Regions from separate parts of the Bradyrhizobium sp. SZCCHNRI20481 genome, predicted to be linked through region 2. Evidence: predicted binding sites of a transcription regulator. Region 2 holds the regulator's gene; each other region holds the start of a gene.
What was found. The regulator LexA, encoded in region 2, represses DNA repair genes until DNA is damaged. The targets are predictions, from matches to a motif close to TGTTCNNNNTGTGTTCNG.

Region 1: the regulator LexA is predicted to act here: its motif matches at 3,557-3,574, upstream of QX132_RS21455 (PA0069 family radical SAM protein).
Region 3: the regulator LexA is predicted to act here: its motif matches at 2,242-2,259, upstream of QX132_RS14445 (ribonuclease T2).
Region 4: the regulator LexA is predicted to act here: its motif matches at 1,855-1,872, upstream of QX132_RS03730 (single-stranded DNA-binding protein).

The regions. Positions count from the first base shown of each region.
Region 1 covers NZ_JAUEUE010000013.1:34,477-39,079, reverse strand. The annotation lists gene QX132_RS21470 (glycosyltransferase family 39 protein) at 1-747, opposite strand, end outside; gene QX132_RS21465 (ribonuclease HII) at 957-1,802, opposite strand; partial or broken gene QX132_RS21460 (VOC family protein) at 1,878-2,326, opposite strand; gene QX132_RS21455 (PA0069 family radical SAM protein) at 2,357-3,535, opposite strand; gene QX132_RS21450 (phosphoketolase family protein) at 3,726-4,603, shown strand, end outside.
Region 2 covers NZ_JAUEUE010000002.1:135,248-139,850, forward strand. The annotation lists gene QX132_RS03125 (hypothetical protein) at 1-30, opposite strand, end outside; gene QX132_RS03130 (hypothetical protein) at 176-616, opposite strand; gene lexA (transcriptional repressor LexA) at 876-1,574, opposite strand; gene glp (gephyrin-like molybdotransferase Glp) at 1,782-2,993, opposite strand; gene QX132_RS03145 (LysR family transcriptional regulator) at 3,226-4,179, opposite strand; gene QX132_RS03150 (MBL fold metallo-hydrolase) at 4,264-4,603, shown strand, end outside.
Region 3 covers NZ_JAUEUE010000007.1:379,722-384,324, forward strand. The annotation lists gene QX132_RS14425 (NAD(P)H-quinone oxidoreductase) at 1-557, shown strand, start outside; gene QX132_RS14430 (DUF3617 domain-containing protein) at 616-1,161, opposite strand; gene QX132_RS14435 (hypothetical protein) at 1,230-1,535, opposite strand; gene QX132_RS14440 (hypothetical protein) at 1,704-2,168, shown strand; gene QX132_RS14445 (ribonuclease T2) at 2,300-3,004, shown strand; gene QX132_RS14450 (23S rRNA (adenine(2030)-N(6))-methyltransferase RlmJ) at 3,129-3,989, shown strand; gene QX132_RS14455 (cold-shock protein) at 4,243-4,458, shown strand.
Region 4 covers NZ_JAUEUE010000002.1:256,553-261,155, forward strand. The annotation lists gene QX132_RS03720 (outer membrane protein) at 1-623, opposite strand, end outside; gene QX132_RS03725 (outer membrane protein) at 816-1,571, opposite strand; gene QX132_RS03730 (single-stranded DNA-binding protein) at 2,033-2,533, shown strand; gene QX132_RS03735 (DUF2306 domain-containing protein) at 2,592-2,990, shown strand; gene gyrA (DNA gyrase subunit A) at 3,161-4,603, shown strand, end outside.

The DNA of each region.
Region 1 (4,603 bases), on a different contig from region 2:
CAAGGCGAGCCAATGCCAGGCGCGCACCGAGAGCTCGGCGAGAACGGGCAGCGCCGGCAGTCCGACGCTGTCGGCGCGCAGTACGAAGATGAGGTAGGGCAGCGCCAGCGCCAGCACCACCAGCAGCGCGAACAGCGGATCGAACGAGCGCAGCACCCGGCGGCCCTGCGCGGTGGAGACCACGAAGCCGGCGATCAGCAGCAGTAGGCCCGCCGCGGCCGAGGTGGTCAGCAGCAGCAGGCCGGCCTCGATCGACCAGGCAAACCAGGCGTTGCGCCGGCCCTCGCCGAGAATCCGCCAGCTATGGAGCAGCAGCAGCGCCCAGAGCGGACGCGCCAGCACCTCCGGACCGAATTCCAGCGTGGGTGCACCGAACGCGGTGATGGTCATGGTCAGCAGCACGGCGAGCACCGCCTGCTGGCCGCCGACGATCGCCCCCGCCAGGAGATACATCACCCACAGACCCAGGGCCGAGCACAGCACGGCCAGCACGTAGACGCCGAACAGGTGGTTGCCGGCGAGGCGATAGGCGATGTCCGACAGCCAGAACGACAGTGGCGGGCCGAGATCGGTGCCGACCTGGTACTCGCGTCCGAACGCGATGGTGGTGGCAAGCTGGCCGGGTGGACTGCGATAGAACAGCATGGCCACGCCGAGCCACATCAGGGCCTGGCACAGCACCACGATGACGACGACCAGCCGCGGCCTTGCGCGGATCAGTTCGACAACCAGTGACGTGAAACGCATGAACGGCTGGATCGCTTGGCTGAATCGCTGAGGACGTCGAGGAGGCCGGCAGGACCGTCGCTCATCCGCAGCAGCCTCGCTGTCCGACGCCCGCAATCGATACCGCACGATCGGGGCGCACAACACCGCCCCTGCTGCGAGGGGTGACACTTCGTGCTGGCTGGCTGACCAAAACTATTAAGACCGCGGCGCCCGCGAGGCAACCTGCATCAGACCTCGAGCGAGATTTCGGTGGATGTCACCACGGTCACCTCCGCGAACAGATCCGGCTCCGGCACATCGGTCCACGGCTGATGCTTGCGCCGGGCGGCGACGACAGGCGCGAACAGGCTGCGATGATGCACCGAGGGGCCGAGCCGGTCCAACGCGGCGAGATGCTCCGGCACAGCATAGCCCTTGTGCTGCTCGAAGCCGTAACCCGGGCAATCCTGCGCCAGCGCGCACATCAGCCGGTCGCGCGTGACCTTGGCGACGATCGAGGCGGCCGCAATCGACATCACCAGACCATCGCCGCCAATCACCGCCTCGCAGCCGCAATCGACGTCGATGCGGTCGCGGCCGTCGACGAAGACGTGCTTCGGCGCCTCGGGCAGCGCCCTCACGGCGCGCGACAGCGCCCAGAGCGAGGCACGCAGGATGTTGTCGCGATCGATTCGCGCCGGCGATGCGACGGCCACCGCAAACGCCGACGTCTTGCAGATCTTGTCGAACAGCGCCTCGCGCTGCTCCGCGCTCAGGCGCTTGGAATCATCGAGACCCCTGGGGATGCGCGCAGGATCGAGAATCACAGCCGCAGCGACCACCGGACCGGCCAGCGGCCCCCGTCCCGCCTCGTCGCAGCCCGCGACCGGCCAGACGCCCTGCTTCAACAGCGCGCGCTCACGCCGGAAGCTCGGCGGCGCCACCGCGATGCCGCCCTTGCCGCCCGACTTGCCGGCAGCACCCGGGGCAGCAGGCTTGATCGCGGCCTTTGCAGGGGCGCTCTTCGCCACGGCACGGCTCGCTGCTTTCGCCCTGCCCGGCTTCTTTGACTGATCGCGAATCATGGCCGCCATGGTGCGAAACGGCTGGCGGCGGCGCAACCCGAACGGGCCTCAATTCCCCGCTATTCGCCCCCTGCCGGCGACCGACTACGCCGGCAGATGCACTCGATCATCCTCGCCGACATCAATCCCCGGCGCGACCACCACTTCCCAGACATGACCGTCCGGATCGGAGAATAGCCGCTATAACTGCCATAGTCGGTCCGTTGCGCCGGTTTCAGCAGCATCGCACCTTTCTCCACCGCCGACGCAAGCGCCGCATCGACCTCAGCCTCCGAGCGGCAGTTCCATGCCAGCGTCACGCCTCGGAACGCCTGTGGACGCGGTGCGTCTGGCACGCCCGCGTCATCGGCGAGCGCGCCCCACGGGTACATCGCCAGCACCGTCCCGCCGGTCTCGAAGAATGCCACGGCCTCGCCGGTCGCGCGGAATTTTCGGACGAAGCCGAGCAATGTATAGAAGGCGATGCTCCGCCGCATCTCGGACACACCGAGTGTGATGACGGTGAACCGCGGAACGCTCGCTTGTGCGCCCATCACTTACTCTCCACCTACTCTCCGCACGCTTCAGAACAGGCTGAGCTGCTGGCCGCCGCCCTTCGGCCGGACGAAATGATCGGTCGTCAGCTTGGTCCGACGCTTGTTCAGCCCGAGCTTCTCGCAGGCGATCTCGAAGCGGCGGCCGATCATCCAGGCCATCGGGCCTGTCCCCTTCATTCGCGTGCCCCATTGCGAGTCGTAATCGCGGCCGCCGCGCATGTCGCGGATCAGGGTGAAGACGTGGCGGTAGCGGTCGGGATAATGCTCGAGCAGCCATTCCCGGAACAGGTCGCGCACCTCCAGCGGCAGCCGCAGCAGCACATAGGCCGCTTCCTTGACGCCGGCATGGGCGGCGGCATCGAGAATGCGCTCGATCTCGCTGTCGTTGAGCGCCGGGATCACCGGCGCCACCATCACCGTGGTCGGAATGCCGGCCTTGGACAGCGCCTGCAGCGCCTCCAGCCGCTTCGACGGCGTCGAGGCCCGCGGCTCCATCGTGCGCGCCAGCTTCGGATCCAACGTGGTCACGGAGATCGCAACCTTCGCCAGGTTCTTCTTGGCCATCCGCGCCAGGATGTCGGCATCACGCATCACCAGCGCCGACTTCGTGACGATCCCGACGGGATGGCCAACCTTTTCCAGCACCTCGAGGATGCCGCGCATGATCTTCCGCTCGCGCTCGATCGGCTGATAGGGATCGGTGTTGGTGCCGATCGCGATCATCCGCGGCTCGTAGCCGCTGGCCGCCAGCTCCTTCTCCAGAAGCGCGGGCGCATCCGGCTTCACGAACAGCTTGGATTCGAAGTCGAGACCAGGCGACAGCCCGAGAAACGCATGGGTCGGCCGCGCGAAGCAGTAGACACAGCCGTGCTCGCAGCCCCGATACGGATTGATCGAGCGATCGAAACCAATGTCCGGCGAGTCGTTGCGGGTGATGACCTTGCGCGAGGTGTCGGTCGCGACCGTCGTCTTGAACGGCGGCAGCTCCTCGAGGCTCTGCCAGCCATCATCGAAGACAACGCGGGCCTCCGCCTCGTAGCGACCGCTCGCGTTGGATTGGGCACCCCGGCCGCGGCGCCGGCCCCGTTCGATGGCGACCGCAAGTTCGGGAAAGTCCTTCCCAGGACCTGACGAAGGCGCGCCCGCCGGCTCGGAGGGCACCGGGACCGGCGGGCGCTTGAGGGCATGTGAAGATGCTCGGCTCATGGCCAAGACATAGCACGCAAACAGAACATTACAAGAACAAAATAGAACGAAGGCGCACACATGCTCTGCGCGGGCGCAAGGCCCGCCATCACATTCCTGTTCTATCCTGCAAGTGCGCTGGAACAGGACGGTGCGGCGTTACTCTCATAAAGTATCCCGCAGGCGCGAAGCGGAAGGCAAGCGAGGTCCCATGCAGATCACTTCTCCCCAACAGACCACCCCGGCCGACGATCTCGACCTGCTCGATCGCTACTGGCGCGCGGCGAATTATCTCTCGGTGGGGCAGATCTATCTGCTGGACAATCCGCTGCTGCGCGAGCCGCTGAAACCGGAGCACATCAAGCCGCGCCTGCTCGGCCACTGGGGGACGACGCCCGGCCTGAACTTCATCTATGCCCATCTCAACCGCGCCATCGAGGCGCAGGATCTCAGCGTCATCTACATCTGCGGCCCCGGCCATGGCGGTCCGGGCATGGTCGCCAACACCTATCTCGAAGGCACCTACAGCGAGATCTATCCGGAGATCACGCGCGATGCCGATGGCCTGCGCAAGCTGTTCCGGCAGTTCTCCTTCCCCGGCGGCATCCCGAGCCATGCCGCGCCTGAGACGCCGGGCTCGATCCATGAAGGCGGTGAACTCGGCTACGCGCTGGTCCACGCCTATGGTGCGGCGTTCGACAATCCCGATTTGATCGTGGCCTGCGTGGTCGGCGACGGCGAGGCCGAGACCGGCCCGCTCGCCGCGTCCTGGCATTCGAACAAGTTCCTGAACCCGGTCCATGACGGGGCGGTGCTGCCGATCCTGCATCTCAACGGCTACAAGATCGCCAATCCCACCGTGCTCGGCCGCATGGGCGATGCCGAGATCAAATGCCTGTTTGAAGGTTACGGATACGAGCCGCTGTTCGTCGAAGGCGCGGAGCCGAAGGCGATGCATCGGCAGATGGCGGACGCGCTCGATGTTGCGCTCGCGAGCATCCGCTCCATCCAGCAGAATGCGCGTCAGCCGGATGCAACGATCCAACGGCCGCGCTGGCCGATGATCGTGTTGCGCAGCCCGAAGGGCTG
Region 2 (4,603 bases):
GTTGACCGCGGCGGCAAGCTCCCCCGGCACACAATGCTGGCCGAGGGATGTCGTTCCTATTCGATGCGATGCCGGAGCGTGAGGGTCGCCCGAAAGGACCTTGCGCTTGCAGAAACCAAATCTCCCCCGGCCGAAAGCTCGCTCATGACCGAGAGAAATGCGGACGCGCAGGCGCTCAGGTGATGCTGATGCGGCGAATCGGTGTGGCCTGCGAAGCCGGAACGTCCTCCGCCACGCCCGGGCGGCGCTCGGCCGGCTGCTTGCTGACCGGCAATTGTAGCACGGTGACGCGCTGGCCCTCGCAGAGCTGGGTCACCAGCACGTGGCGGCCGTCGGCGAATTCGATCGCGTCGTGATGGCGATCGGGGATGTGCGTCTCGATGCTGTTGAACTTCGCGACGCGCTCGCGGATCGTCCGGGTCCAGAGCCAGCGGCTGTCGTAGCGGACGTCCTCGACAAATGCCAACTCGGTGCCGGGCAGCATGCAGACGGCGACGGTCGGCTCGCTCTCGAGGGCGAAGCCGCGGGTGGCGGTGCCGCGAAACGTCGTCGAGATCAACGTCTCGCCGACCTTGGCGGGACGGGACGCAACCGCATGGAGGCTGTAGTCACACATCGGATCGCTCCTCGTTGAGAGATAGCCGACCCACGCTCCCCCCGGACAGGCGCAGGCCTCTATCAGAGTGGACATCGATGGTGATGTTAGCGCGCGCTTCACGGCAATTCTGCGCTGATCTGCACCGCGTGCGCCCGCGGGCGATCACAAGCGTTTGAGCATGCCGCGCTGCACATCCTGAGGTGCATTCGCGTGTGACCAATTTCGATCGGCGGCGAAGCGCGTGCGCCCGTCGCCGATCGACCGATCGCGTCCGCGATCAGTACTTGCGATACAGCCCGACCAGCTTGCCTTGGATCTTCACCCGGTTCGGCGGCAGGATGCGGACCTCGTAGGCGGTGTTGGCCGGCTCCAGCGCGATCGATGCGCCGCGGCGGCGGAAGCGCTTCAACGTCGCTTCCTCGTCGTCGATGAGCGCTACCACGATGTCGCCGGTGTCGGCGGTCTCGTTGCGCTGGATCAGCGCCATGTCGCCGTCGAGGATGCCGGCATCGACCATGGAGTCGCCGCGCACCTCGAGCGCATAGTGATCGCCGTTGCCGAGCATGTCGGCAGGCACGCTGATGGTGTGGCTGCGCGTCTGTAGCGCCTCGATCGGGGTACCGGCGGCGATGCGGCCCATCACCGGCACCGCGACGGGGCGCTCGCCATCGTCCAGCGCGGGACTGCTGGTGCGCACCTTGCCGAGATTGCCCTCGATCACCGATGGGGTGAAGCCGCGGCGGTTGTTGGCGGCCTGTGACAGCTCGGGCAGCTTGATCACCTCGATCGCGCGGGCGCGGTTGGGCAGCCGGCGGATGAAGCCGCGCTCCTCGAGCGCCGTGATCAGGCGATGAATGCCGGACTTCGAGCGCAGATCGAGCGCATCCTTCATCTCGTCGAAGGACGGCGGCACGCCGGCTTCCTTGAGCCGCTCGTTGATGAACCGCAGAAGTTCGTACTGTTTGCGCGTCAGCATCTCGACCTGGTCCCCAGTTTGTTGTCGTCCGAGTCCAGGAGCTGCGCCTTGAGCACAAACCGGCTGAGAGCGCCTTGGAGTCGGACCATCATCGCGTCGCCCGCAACATACTAAAAACAAATCATGAACGGACACTATATGTTCGATGTGTGTTCCGCAATCCTTAAATTGTAGTGAACGGACCGGGCTTTGCCGGGGGGAAACGGCCTAGCTCGGCAGGCGCAGGATCTCGCACGGGCTGCCGGCGGCGGCCTTCGGCGCAAACGCCCGCCGGATCACCAGCGCCTGCGAGAGCGCGAGATTGCCGAGCAGCGACGAATCCTGCTGGGTCACCGGCGTTGCGATCAGGGTGCCGTCGGCGCGCTCCTCGAGCTGCGCCCGCAGATAGTCCTCGCGCGAATCGTTGGCCCCGAGTTCGCGGCCGAGCAGGGCGGTCTCGCGTGGCATGCGAGCTTCGTCGCGGCCGAGCAGCCGCCGAATCAGCGGCACCAGGAACAGGATGGCGCAGACATAGGACGACACCGGATTGCCGGGCAGTCCGATCACCCTCATGTCGCCGAGCCGTCCGTGCATCATCGGCTTGCCCGGCCGCATCGCGATCTTCCAGAACGCCATCTCGACGCCCTCGGCTTCGAGCGCCTGCTTGACGAGGTCGTGATCGCCGACCGAGGCGCCGCCGGTCGTGATCAGGATGTCGGCCTTGGCCTCGCGCGCCCGCCGGATCCCGGCGATCGTGGCCTCCATCGTATCCGCGGCGATGCCGAGATCGATCGGTGTCGCGCCCTCGCTGCGCACCAGCGCCCGCAGGGCGTAGCCGTTGGAATAGACGATCTGGCCCGGGCCGGGCGTCGAGCCAGGCATCACGAGCTCGTCGCCGGTGGCGAGCAGCGCCACCTTCGGCCGGCGCCGCACCGGCAGTGCCGGATGATTCATGCTGGCCGCCAGCGACAGGTCGCGGTCGCTGAGCCGGCGGCCCGCCTTCAGCAGCACCATGCCCTCATGAAAGTCGACGCCGGCGGGCCGGATGTGCCGGCCCTTGATCGCGGCCTCGGTGATCACGACGTGGCCATCTTCGGCGATCGTGTCCTCCTGGATCACCACCGCGTCGGCGCCCTCAGGGACAACGCCACCAGTGAAGATGCGCGCCGCCTCGCCGGGTCCGACCACGCGATCGAACGGCCGCCCCGCCGCGACCTCGCCGATCACCCTCAGCCGCACCTTGGCCTGGGCTGCGTCCGCCGCGCGCACGGCGTAGCCGTCCATCGCCGACATCGCCTCGGGCGGCTGCGTCCGCAGCGCCGCGAGGTCGCGGGCCAGGATGCGGTGATGGGCCTCGTCCAGCGTCACCAGCTCCTCGGCCAGCGGCTCGGCGCCGGCGAGCACGGCGGACAACGCATCAGACACCGGCATCAGGGCCATGAGAGTTCCTTCGGACGGAGACGGCAGATCGAATGAGTCGCCTTCTAACCGAACGCGCACGGCCCGGCCAAGGGCTCAGGCCGCTTCCTGCCTTCTGATCGTCTGATGTTGGCCGCGTCCGGGCCGCTGCCTCACGACCGCGCGAGAAACCCTGCAATCAGTGCGCAGAAGGTCGACCGCAGTGCCAAGGCGTTGGCCGATGCGCCGTTCCGATTAGCTCCCGCCCCGCGTTCTATCCAGCAGCCGCGCGACAGGCGGCGCGCTCGGTCGTGTGCAGGATGTCCGCCACCATGTTCCGCAGCCAGACCGATGCTGCATCACGATCGAGCTGCAGCGGCCAGACCATCGAGACGGCCGGCAGCCGCAGCTTCAACGGCGCGGGACAGAGCGTCAGCCCAAATCGCGGCCCGTAGAGCTTTGCCATCCTGGTCGGTATCGTCGTGATCACCGGTGATGCGGCGACCGTCGCCAGCACGCTGAGGAATTCCGAGGAGGCCGAGACCACGTTGAGCTCGGTCCCGATCTCATCCAGCGCCGCCTCCAGACAGCCCTGCAGGCTGTTGGTCAGCGTCACCAGCGCGTGCGGAAGCGACAGATAGTCGGCGAGGCTGATCGGCGTTTTCATCGCGATGCGCTTTGGATTGTAGACGCAGCTCAGCGCCTGCTCGAACAGGAGCTGGGATCTGTGCCGCTGTGCGACGGCGTCGAAGCAGCCGACCGCGACATCCAAGGCTCCGTCGTCGAGCAGGCGATGCACCTCGTTACGTTCGGTCGGCCGGCTGAGAAGCCGCACGCCGGGCGCCGTTCGACGGAGCACCGCGGTGAGCTCGGGGATCAGCAGCAGCTCGACCTCACTTGAAAATCCCAGGCGGATGGTGCGCTGCTCGGTCGCCGGGTCGAACTCCGGTGCGGCATGCAGCGCTGCCTGCATCTGCCCCAGCGCCGCCCGAACCGGCCCGGCGAGCACCGCAGCCTTTGGCGTCGGCTGCATGACGGCGCCGACGCGGACGAACAGCTCGTCCTGCAGCAGCACGCGAAGCGTCGACAGCGTATGGCTCATCGCAGGCTGACCCACCTTGAGGCGTGCGGCCGCGCGCGTCACGCTGCGCTCCTGCATGAGCGCGTCGAACGCGACCAGCAGATTGAGGTCGAAGGAGCGAAGATCGAAGTGATCGATGGACTGCATGAGCTGGATCGATTTGAGGAATGTATGACCTAGTCCTAGATCTCGGCCCAGACAAGACCACCGTTCGGATCGAGGCCGCCAGACATGCAGGACATCACGACCTATCGCGTCGGAGACGCCACCATCACGAGGATCTTCGAGATCGGCCTCGATGCGGTCGAGGGAGAGTTTTTGTTTCCGGGCGTAGAAGCAGACAGCATCGTTCGGGAACGAGGCCAGGTGGGGCCGGGATCGGTCGATCCGCACACGGGATCGTTGCGCCTGAGCATCCATAGCTGGCTGGTGCGGACGCCAGAGCGGGTGGTCCTGATCGACACGGCCACCGGCAATGACAAGGAGCGGCCCGGCGCAGCAGTTCTGCATCGCTTGAACGAGCCGTTTCTCGACCGGCTGCGGGCGGCCGGCGTCGCCCCTGGCGATGTCG
Region 3 (4,603 bases), on a different contig from region 2:
CCGCCCTGATTCATGGCGGCAGCAGCGGCGTCGGCACGATCGCGATCCAGCTCCTGCGCGCGCTGGGTCATCCCGTCATCGCCACCGCCGGCACCGCAGAGAAGCGCGCCGCGGCGCTCAGGCTCGGCTGCAGCGCCGTGTTCGACTACGCCGATCCTGATCTCGCCGAGCAGATCCGCGCGGCAACGGGGACGCGCGGTGTCGACTGCATCCTCGACACCTCCGCAGGCGCTCACATCGCGCAGGACCTTGCCGCGCTCGCAACGGGCGGACGGATCGCCCTGCTCTCAGCCGGACATGGGAACGAGTTGGCGGTGCCGCTGCGCGGCTTGATGGCGCGCCGGGCCAGCATCACCGGCGCGTTCCTGCGTTCGACGGCACTGGACCTCAAACGACGCATCGCGGCCGACCTGCGGCAACGCGTCTGGCCCCTTCTCGGGACGGCCATTCGGCCGCACATCGACAGCACCTATCGCTTGTCCGAGGCGGCCGATGCGCACACCCGCATGGAGACCAGCCGACACATCGGGAAGATCGTGCTTTGCGTCCGCGAATGAGCGACGAGCGACGATCCATGTCTCTGCGCCCGTGCCGCCAAACGCAACGGCCGCCCGCCTACTGCTTGGCGCCCGGAATGAGGTTCTTGAGCTTGTTCACGTCCTTGACATTCATCTTCATGCCGCCGGGCATGACGATGTCGCCGGCCTTCTGGTCGGGCTTGCAGGCGCCGAGCCACTTCGCCTCGATGGTCATCGCGGTTTCCTTGGCGGCGCCGGCGGCACCGCCCTGGATGCGCGAGGTGGTCTTCACCGTGTAGGCCGAGTTGAAGTCACCGGTGATGTCGGCATGCGAGGTCGTGTTCATGCCGCCGAAGCTGCAGACGGCATCACTGACATAGCCGGTTGCGGTCTTCTGGATGTCCTGCTTGGAGCAGACCTGCTGCGCCATCGGCGAGGCCATGTTGTTCATGTCCCTGTCGGTGGTCTCGTCGGTGCAGTGCTGCATGGTCATCTCCGGCAGCTGGCCGCCGGACCTGACCATCTTCAATTCCCACAGGCCCGCCTTGCGCACCGGCAGGTCCACGGCACGGGCCTCGTGACTCGCGGTCACGCTGAGGAGACAGCAGGCCAGAAGGCCGATGGCAGTGCGTGTGCAGGTCATGTGTTCCGTTCCGGCTCGTTGCGCGATGTCGGAGCGAATGCCGCCAAAAGATGGCAATTAGGAGAACGTTAGTACAGCGTCCGCAGCGGCCGTTGCGCCGAGCCATAGGGCACCCAGCGGCAGGCGAACGAGACGTAGCCGCCATAGCGCGCATCGACGGCGCGGAACTTCGCGACCTTGCCGTAGGAGGCGCAATGATCGACCGCGAGCTGGCGCGCATCCGTGCGCTGGGCCAGCTGGTAGGCGATGATGCCGCCGGTGTCGTTGCCCTTGAAGGGCGGCACCACGTCGGCGTGGGCCGATGCGGTAGCCAGCAGCATCCCGACGGCCACGAGGCCTGCAGTCTTCACGAGTCCGGCCTTCAGCGTCCGCATTGCATTCTCCTTGAGCTGGCCTGCCATCCTAAAGGTCCTGTGCGGTCAAGAAAAGAACACCAGCCTCGCGTTAACAGGACTAATCGTGGAGTGTTGCCGCGTTGCACTTGACCTCCTGTGGCCGCCGCGGCACGGTCCACGCTCCCGGATCAGCCTTGCGGACGGCCCATGCGCGACTTCAGCTCACCTTTCAAGATGTTCGGCGCCGCCTGTGGCGCGCTGCTTGCCGCTATCGTCGCCACCGCCCCGGCTCAGGCCGCCAATCCGCTCGAAATGAATTTCTGGCTCTCCGGTCCGAAGTACGAAGGCCGGGTTGCCCCCTGCGAGGCGGCCATTCCGACCATCGTGTCGCGATTCCAGGACAAGGAGAGCACCTTCTGGAATTCCTCGCTGACGATCACCGGCGTCGCCAACGTCCATGAGATCGCCTTCCGCCCCTGGCAGTCCGACAATATTCCGCGCCGCTTCTGCACCGGCAGCGTGATGATCAGCGACGGCAAGGCGCGCACCGTCAACTTCTCGATCATCGAGGATGGCGGCTTCGCCGGCTATGACCAGGGCGTCGAGTTCTGCGTCGTCGGCCTCGATCGCAACTGGGCCTTCAATCCGGCCTGCCGCGCCGCCAAGCCCTGATTCGATTTTGTCGGACCATCGGCCGCTCGCGCGGGCGGCCGGCTGACGAATGGCTGCCTCGGGGCAGCCATTTTGTTCTTGAAATGTTCCAACGCGCTGCTAGGCTCCTGGCATTGTCCGGGGAGTTCGCCATGTTCGATTGCCTGCGCCGACCTGCCGTCCTGTTGTCCATAACGATCGCCTGCTTTGCCCTCTTGGTGGGTGTGCTCGCGGCTGGCTCCGCCGAGGCGCAGGACCGTCGCCAGAACGCGCCGGGCGCGTTCGACTTCTACGTTCTCTCGCTATCCTGGTCGCCCTCGTACTGTGCCGAAGCCGAGGAACGAGGCGGCCGCGGCAACCGGTCCCAGCAGTGCGGCGGCCGGCCCTACTCGTTCGTCGTGCACGGGCTGTGGCCGCAATACGAGAACGGCTACCCCGAATATTGCGAGCAGCCGGCGCCGCGCCTGCCGCGCAACATCATGACCTCGATGCTCGACCTGATGCCGGCGCCGGGCCTGATCTACAACGAGTGGGACAAGCACGGCACCTGCGCCGGCCTGTCCGCGAAGGCCTACTTCGAAATCATCCGCAAGGCCCGCGCCGCCATCAAGATCCCGCCGGAATTCCTCGATCTCGCGGAGGCCAAGACGGTGGCGCCGGGGGCGGTCGAGGAGGCCTTCATCAAGGCCAACCCCAAGCTCACGACATCGGGCATTGCCGTCACCTGCAACCGCACCAGGCTGAGCGAGGTCCGGATCTGCCTGTCGAAGGATCTGGAGTTTCGCAACTGCGACGAGATCGACCGCCAGGCCTGCCGGCGCGACGAGGTCAACATGCCGCCGGTGCGCGGCGGCTAGCGGGGCGACCGCAGTGGGTCGGCCTGCGGCGCCTCTCGCCGCGGCGCTGATCCGATGCTCTCTGGATCCATCCGGCGCATCGACGGGGTACCCTTTTGACGCGGAACGGCGTAACTCGTACCGCATGAACTACCGACACGCCTTTCACGCCGGCGGCTTTGCCGACGTCATCAAGCACATCGTGCTGACGCGCATCCTGGTCTACCTCCAGGAGAAGCCCGCTGCGTTCCGGGTGATCGACACCCATGCCGGCGCAGGCCTGTACGATCTCACCGGCGACGAGGCCATCCGCAGTGGCGAGTTCCTCACCGGCATCGCTCGCGTGCTGCAGGCGCGCTTCTCCGAGCAGGCCTATGCACTCTTGTCGCCCTATCTCGACATCATCAGATCGTTCAATCCGAAGGCCGAGCTCGTCGCCTATCCCGGCTCGCCGCTGATCGCGCGCGCGCTGCTGCGGCCGCAGGACCGCATGACCCTGTGCGAGCTCGCGCCGATCCCCCGCAAGCAGCTGATCGATCAGTTGCGCCGCGACACCCAGGCCCGCGTCGTCGATCTCGACGGCTGGGTCGCCCTGCCCGCCTTCGTGCCGCCGAACGAGCGCCGGGGCGTGGTGCTGATTGATCCGGCGTTCGAGGCGAAGGATGAGTTCGAGCGGCTCGCGGACCGCTTTGCTGCGGCCTTCGCAAAGTGGACCACCGGTATCTACGTGCTCTGGTATCCCGCCAAGAACCGGCGTGCGACGGAAGAGCTGACCGATCGCGTCGCGGCGCTCGCGGCCGCGGCCAAGCCGCCGGGCAAGGTGCTGCGGATCGAGTTCAGTGTTGCGCCGCAGATCGAAGGCGAGGCGCTGACCTCGACCGGGCTGCTGATCGTCAACCCGCCCTGGACATTGCATGACGAGTTGAAGCTCATCCTGCAGGAACTGCAGAAGCCGCTCGGCCAGGGCGGCGCGGCGCGCTTCCGGATCGAATTCCCCAAAGCTTGAAACGGCGACTGGTCGAAAAGCCGTAGTCAATCGGCGCGGAACCGTATTATTGTGTCTGATTGTAAGACTGGCTTTACGTTCCGCTTCCGCGAATGGTTGCGGCGGGGTGATCAAGGCCTAACAAGATCCAGACGATCCGGCGTGGCGAGCGCTGGGCGTTAAGGTGGCCAACGCTTTCCGATCAAAGTGATGTCCGGTCGGACGCTGCGCAGAGCGCGCAGTGGAGGAAGCATTGCGGGGGAGGAGTTTCCCGATGGCCATGACTGGGACGGTCAAGTTCTTCAATGGTGAGCGCGGCTACGGCTTCATCAAGCCGGACGACGGTGGACGCGACGTGTTCGTGCACATCACGGCGGTGGAGCGCGCGGGCCTGAAGGATCTGACCGAGGGACAACGGATCAGCTTCGAGGTCGAGCCGGACAAGAAGGGCAAGGGCCCGAAGGCGGTGAACCTGGTCCTGTCGTCTTAGGGCGAGCCCACCAGGCGACGGTTCACGCACCAGCGTGAGACTGCAGCCGCGGGCGCCTCGACGGCACCTCATTCGTTCGTTTGGAAGCTGCCGGCAGCGCCGCCGGCTCGCGTGCACAGCATTGCCGGCTCGTACGTGCAGGCCG
Region 4 (4,603 bases), 120 kb from region 2:
CCCATGAACAGGTGCTCGTATTCGGCTGCGACCGACCAGTTCTTGGCGAAGCCGACCTCGACGCCGGTGCCGACAGCCGCACCCCAGCGCGTGGCGCTGGACTGGTCGAGCACACCGCCAGTTGCCGTGGACAGACCGTTGTACTTCTCACCCGCAACCGCGGCGCCGCCCTTCACGTACCAGAGCACGTTGTTCCAGGAATAGCCGATCTGGCCGGTGAGCAAGCCGATCCCATTGATCTTGGTCTGGTTGGTCACGGGCGGGACCAACTGGCTGGTGTTGCTGCCCTTGAGGTTGGCCCAGTTTCCCTGGCCTTCGACGCCGAACACCCAGCCGCCGGCCTGCCAGCGATAGCCGATCTGGCCGCCAGCCAGCGCGCCGGTCGTATCATGGCAGCCTTCCGCGTTGGTTGCGGCCACGCCGGCGAAGCTGACCTTGTTGGTCCAGCAGGTGCGGGCCGATGCGCCACCGGCATTCAGGCCGATATAGAAGCCACTCCAATCATAGATCGTCGTGATCATCGCAGGCGCTTTGGTGAAGGTGCGCGCGGGCAAGTCGGCAGCGATGGCCGGCGCAATCCCCAGCGCCAGCGAAGTTGTCGCCCCCAGCAACAGCCTTCTCATCGCATTCCCCAAACCAAGTCCGACGCCCGCACGCACACTCTCACCAACGCCCACCCGCCGGACCTTGATAGCCCCTTCCGTCGTAAAAAGCCGTCACCCAAATGACACAACGGCCCAGCAAGTACCGGTTCTGGCACACAAAAAAGGCCGGCGCGAAGCCGGCCTTTCGACACATTCGATTTGCGCGTGCAATCAGTAGCGCGACACGATCGGGCCGCTGAAGTGATAGGAGACGCCGGCCTTGACGGTGTGCACGGTGTCGCTCCACTCGGAGCGATTGGCCGGAACCGCGCTGTACTGAATCGAGCTCTTGCCGAAGTCGAGATAGTTGTATTCGACCTTGGCCGACCAGTTCGGCGCGAACATGTACTCGGCGCCGGCACCGATCGTCCAACCCCAGCGCCAGTTGTTCTGAGCGAAGCTATTCGCCGCGCCGCCATTGAGCGCTGCGTCGTAGCGGTGTTGGAGATCGCCGACGGCAGCGCCGCCGCTGACAAAGAACAGCGCCGGACCCGCAGCCCAGCCGAGGCGGCCCTTGATGTCGCCAAAGCCGCGCAGCCTGGTGAAGTAGGTATCGCCGAGACCGGCGTTGATGACGCCCGACCGGCCGTTGATGTCGGCCCAGTGATAGTCGCCCTCGAGACCGAACACGATGTTGTCGACCTGCCAGTTGTAGCCGACCACACCGCCGATGAAGCCGCCGCTGGTGTTATAGTTCTGGGTGCCGGCAAAGATCGCCGTATTGGGCGCTCCGAAGAAGGTCTCGTTGCTTCGGCCCCAGCCGCCGCCGCCCTGCAGACCGAGATAGAAACCGGCCCAGGTCGGAAGTGGCGCCGGCGCCACCACCGGGGCCTTCGTGTACGGGCGGGCGGCGAGATCGGCGGCTCCCGCCGGCGTCAGCGCCCCCAAAACCATTAAGCTGACAGCTCCGAGAAAAATTCTTTTCATCCCAAGTCTCCCGCGTTGGGCGTCTCCAATTGGTCCCCGGAGACGCACTTCTGTGAAGTTGGTGCGACCACGCTTGCGGCCCCAATCCGTCCAGAAATATACGCTATTCAACCCTGGATACCGTCTCCCAAAAGCCACAGCCGAGGAGGAAGTGCGGCGAGCTAACTTGATGAAAGTTAATCCCTTTTTCGTGAATAGGGAACTTTTTCCTGGTTCCATTTGCGAGGACTTGCGGTTCCGTCGAGTTCCGCGGAACTCGACGCACGGTTGTGGACATATGCGCGCGAACAAAACTGGAACAATGGCCTTCCGCCTGCTATATGTGGATAAGCAATGGACAGGGCGGGTGGACCGCGCGGCAACCGTATAGGGTCCGCCGCGAGAGGAAGGGTTAGCCACCGGACGCCGTGAGGCCGGTGTGGACGGCCGGTCCGATGATCGAGAACCGCGGGAGAGTGGTGATGGCGGGTAGTGTGAACAAGGTGATTCTGGTCGGCAATCTTGGCAAGGACCCCGAGATCCGGCGTACGCAGGATGGGCGGCCGATCGCCAATCTAAGCATTGCGACGTCGGAAACGTGGCGCGACAAGGCGACCGGCGAGCGCAAGGAAAAGACCGAGTGGCACCGCGTGGTGATCTTCAACGAGGGTCTTTGCAAGGTCGCCGAGCAGTATCTGAAGAAGGGCGCCAAGGTTTACATCGAGGGCGCGCTGCAGACCCGCAAATGGACCGACCAGAGCGGTGTCGAGAAGTACTCGACCGAGGTCGTTCTGCAGGGCTTCAACTCGACCTTGACGATGCTCGATGGCCGGGGCGGCGGCGGTGGCGGCAGCTTCTCCGATGACATGGGTGGCGGCGATTTCGGCAGCAGCGGTCCGTCGATGGCGCCGCCGCGCCGCGCGGTCGCTTCGGCCGGTGGTGGCGGACGCAACAGCGACATGGACGACGACATTCCGTTCTGAGGCGCAGGGGCGGCCGCACGACGTTCAGGCCGCTGCCGTCTGACCACGGGGGTGTTGCATGAGCTTCGCACCGCTGCTCGCTGCTGAACCCGCCGTCCAGCTGCACGCCGTCGCCGCGATGACGGCGTTTGCGCTGGGACTCGTCCAGTTCGCGGCCCCGAAGGGGACCTTGCCGCATCGAACGATCGGCTGGGTCTGGGTCGCGCTGATGGCGGCCGTTGCGGTCAGCTCGTTCTGGATCCACACCATCCGGCTGGTCGGGCCATGGAGCCCGATCCACCTGCTGTCGCTCTACACGTTGGCCGTGCTGCCGCTTGCGGTGTGGGCTGCGCACCGCCATCGGGTGGCGGCCCATCGCCGGGCCATGATCACGCTGTTTTCCGGTGCCCTCGTGATTGCCGGACTGTTCACGCTGCTGCCCGGACGGATCATGCACAAGGTGGTCTTCGGGCCCTAGCCAGAGACGGTTCCCGAGCAAGCCTCGCGGAGCCGTGTCATGTGGTTAAGTCCCTGGAAAGGCGAGCAGAAAAAGCGCAGCCCACCTCGGTTTGGGGGTGGCCTGCGGCGCGCTCCTGCGCTATATGATTCCAAGCGATTTTCGCGTGTCAAAACCGACCGGTATCCCCTTTGTCCGATAAAGAAGATGAGAAGCCCGGCGAGCCGGGCGGACCTTCCGACATTCGTCCCGTTTCCATCCTCGACGAGATGAAACGCTCCTACCTCGATTACGCGATGAGCGTGATCGTGTCGCGAGCGCTGCCCGATGCGCGCGACGGCCTCAAGCCCGTGCACCGGCGCATCCTGTATTCGATGTACGAGCAGGGGCACACGCCCGACAAGAAATACGTCAAGTCCGCGCGCGTGGTCGGCGACGTCATCGGTAAATATCATCCGCATGGCGACCAGTCGATCTACGACGCCATGGTGCGCATGGCGCAGGACTTCTCGATGCGCGTGCCGCTGATCGACGGCCAGGGCAATTTCGGCTCCGTCGACGGCGATCCGCCGGCCGCCTATCGATACACCGAAGCCAAGCTCGCCAAGTCGGCGATCCCGCTGCTCGACGACATCGACAAGGACACCGTCGACTTCCAGCCGAACTACGACAATTCGGACAAGGAACCGTCGGTTCTTCCGGCCAAATATCCGAACCTGCTGGTCAATGGCGCCGGCGGCATCGCGGTCGGCATGGCCACCAACATCCCGCCGCACAATCTCGGCGAGGTGATCGATGCCTGCATCGCGCTGATCGACAATCCCGCGCTCACGATCGATGACCTCATCAACATCATTCCGGGGCCGGATTTCCCGACCGGCGGCATCATTCTTGGCCGCGCGGGCGCCCGCTCGGCCTACCATCTGGGCCGCGGCTCGATCATGATGCGCGGCAAGGTGACGATCGACACGATCCGCAAGGATCGCGAGGCGATCATCATCTCCGAGATCCCCTACCAGGTGAACAAGGCCACGATGGTCGAGCGCATCGCCGAGCTGGTGCGCGAGAAGAAGATCGAAGGCGTCGCCGACCTGCGCGACGAAAGCGACCGCGACGGCTACCGCGTCGTCGTCGAGCTGAAGCGCGACGCCGTGCCGGACGTCGTGCTCAACCAGCTCTACAAGTTCACGCCGCTGCAGACGAGCTTCGCCGCCAACATGCTGGCGCTCGACGGCGGCCGCCCGCAGACGATGACGTTGAAGGACCTGCTGACGATCTTCGTCGCGTTCCGCGAGCGTGTCGTCACGCGCAGGACCAAGTTCCTGCTCAACAAGGCGCGCGACCGCGCTCATATCCTGGTCGGCCTTGCCGTGGCCGTGGCCAATATCGACGAGGTCATCAGGGTCATCAGGACCTCGCCCGATCCTGCGACGGCGCGCGAGGCGTTGATGTCGCGCGACTGGCCGGCGCGCGACGTCGAGGCCATCATCACGCTGATCGACGATCCGCGCCATCGCCTGGCCGAGGACGGCACCATCCGGTTGTCGTTCGAGCAGGCCAAGGCGATTCTCGACCTGCGTCTGCAGCGCCTGACCGCGCTCGGCCGCGAGGAGATTTCCGACGAGCTCGACAAG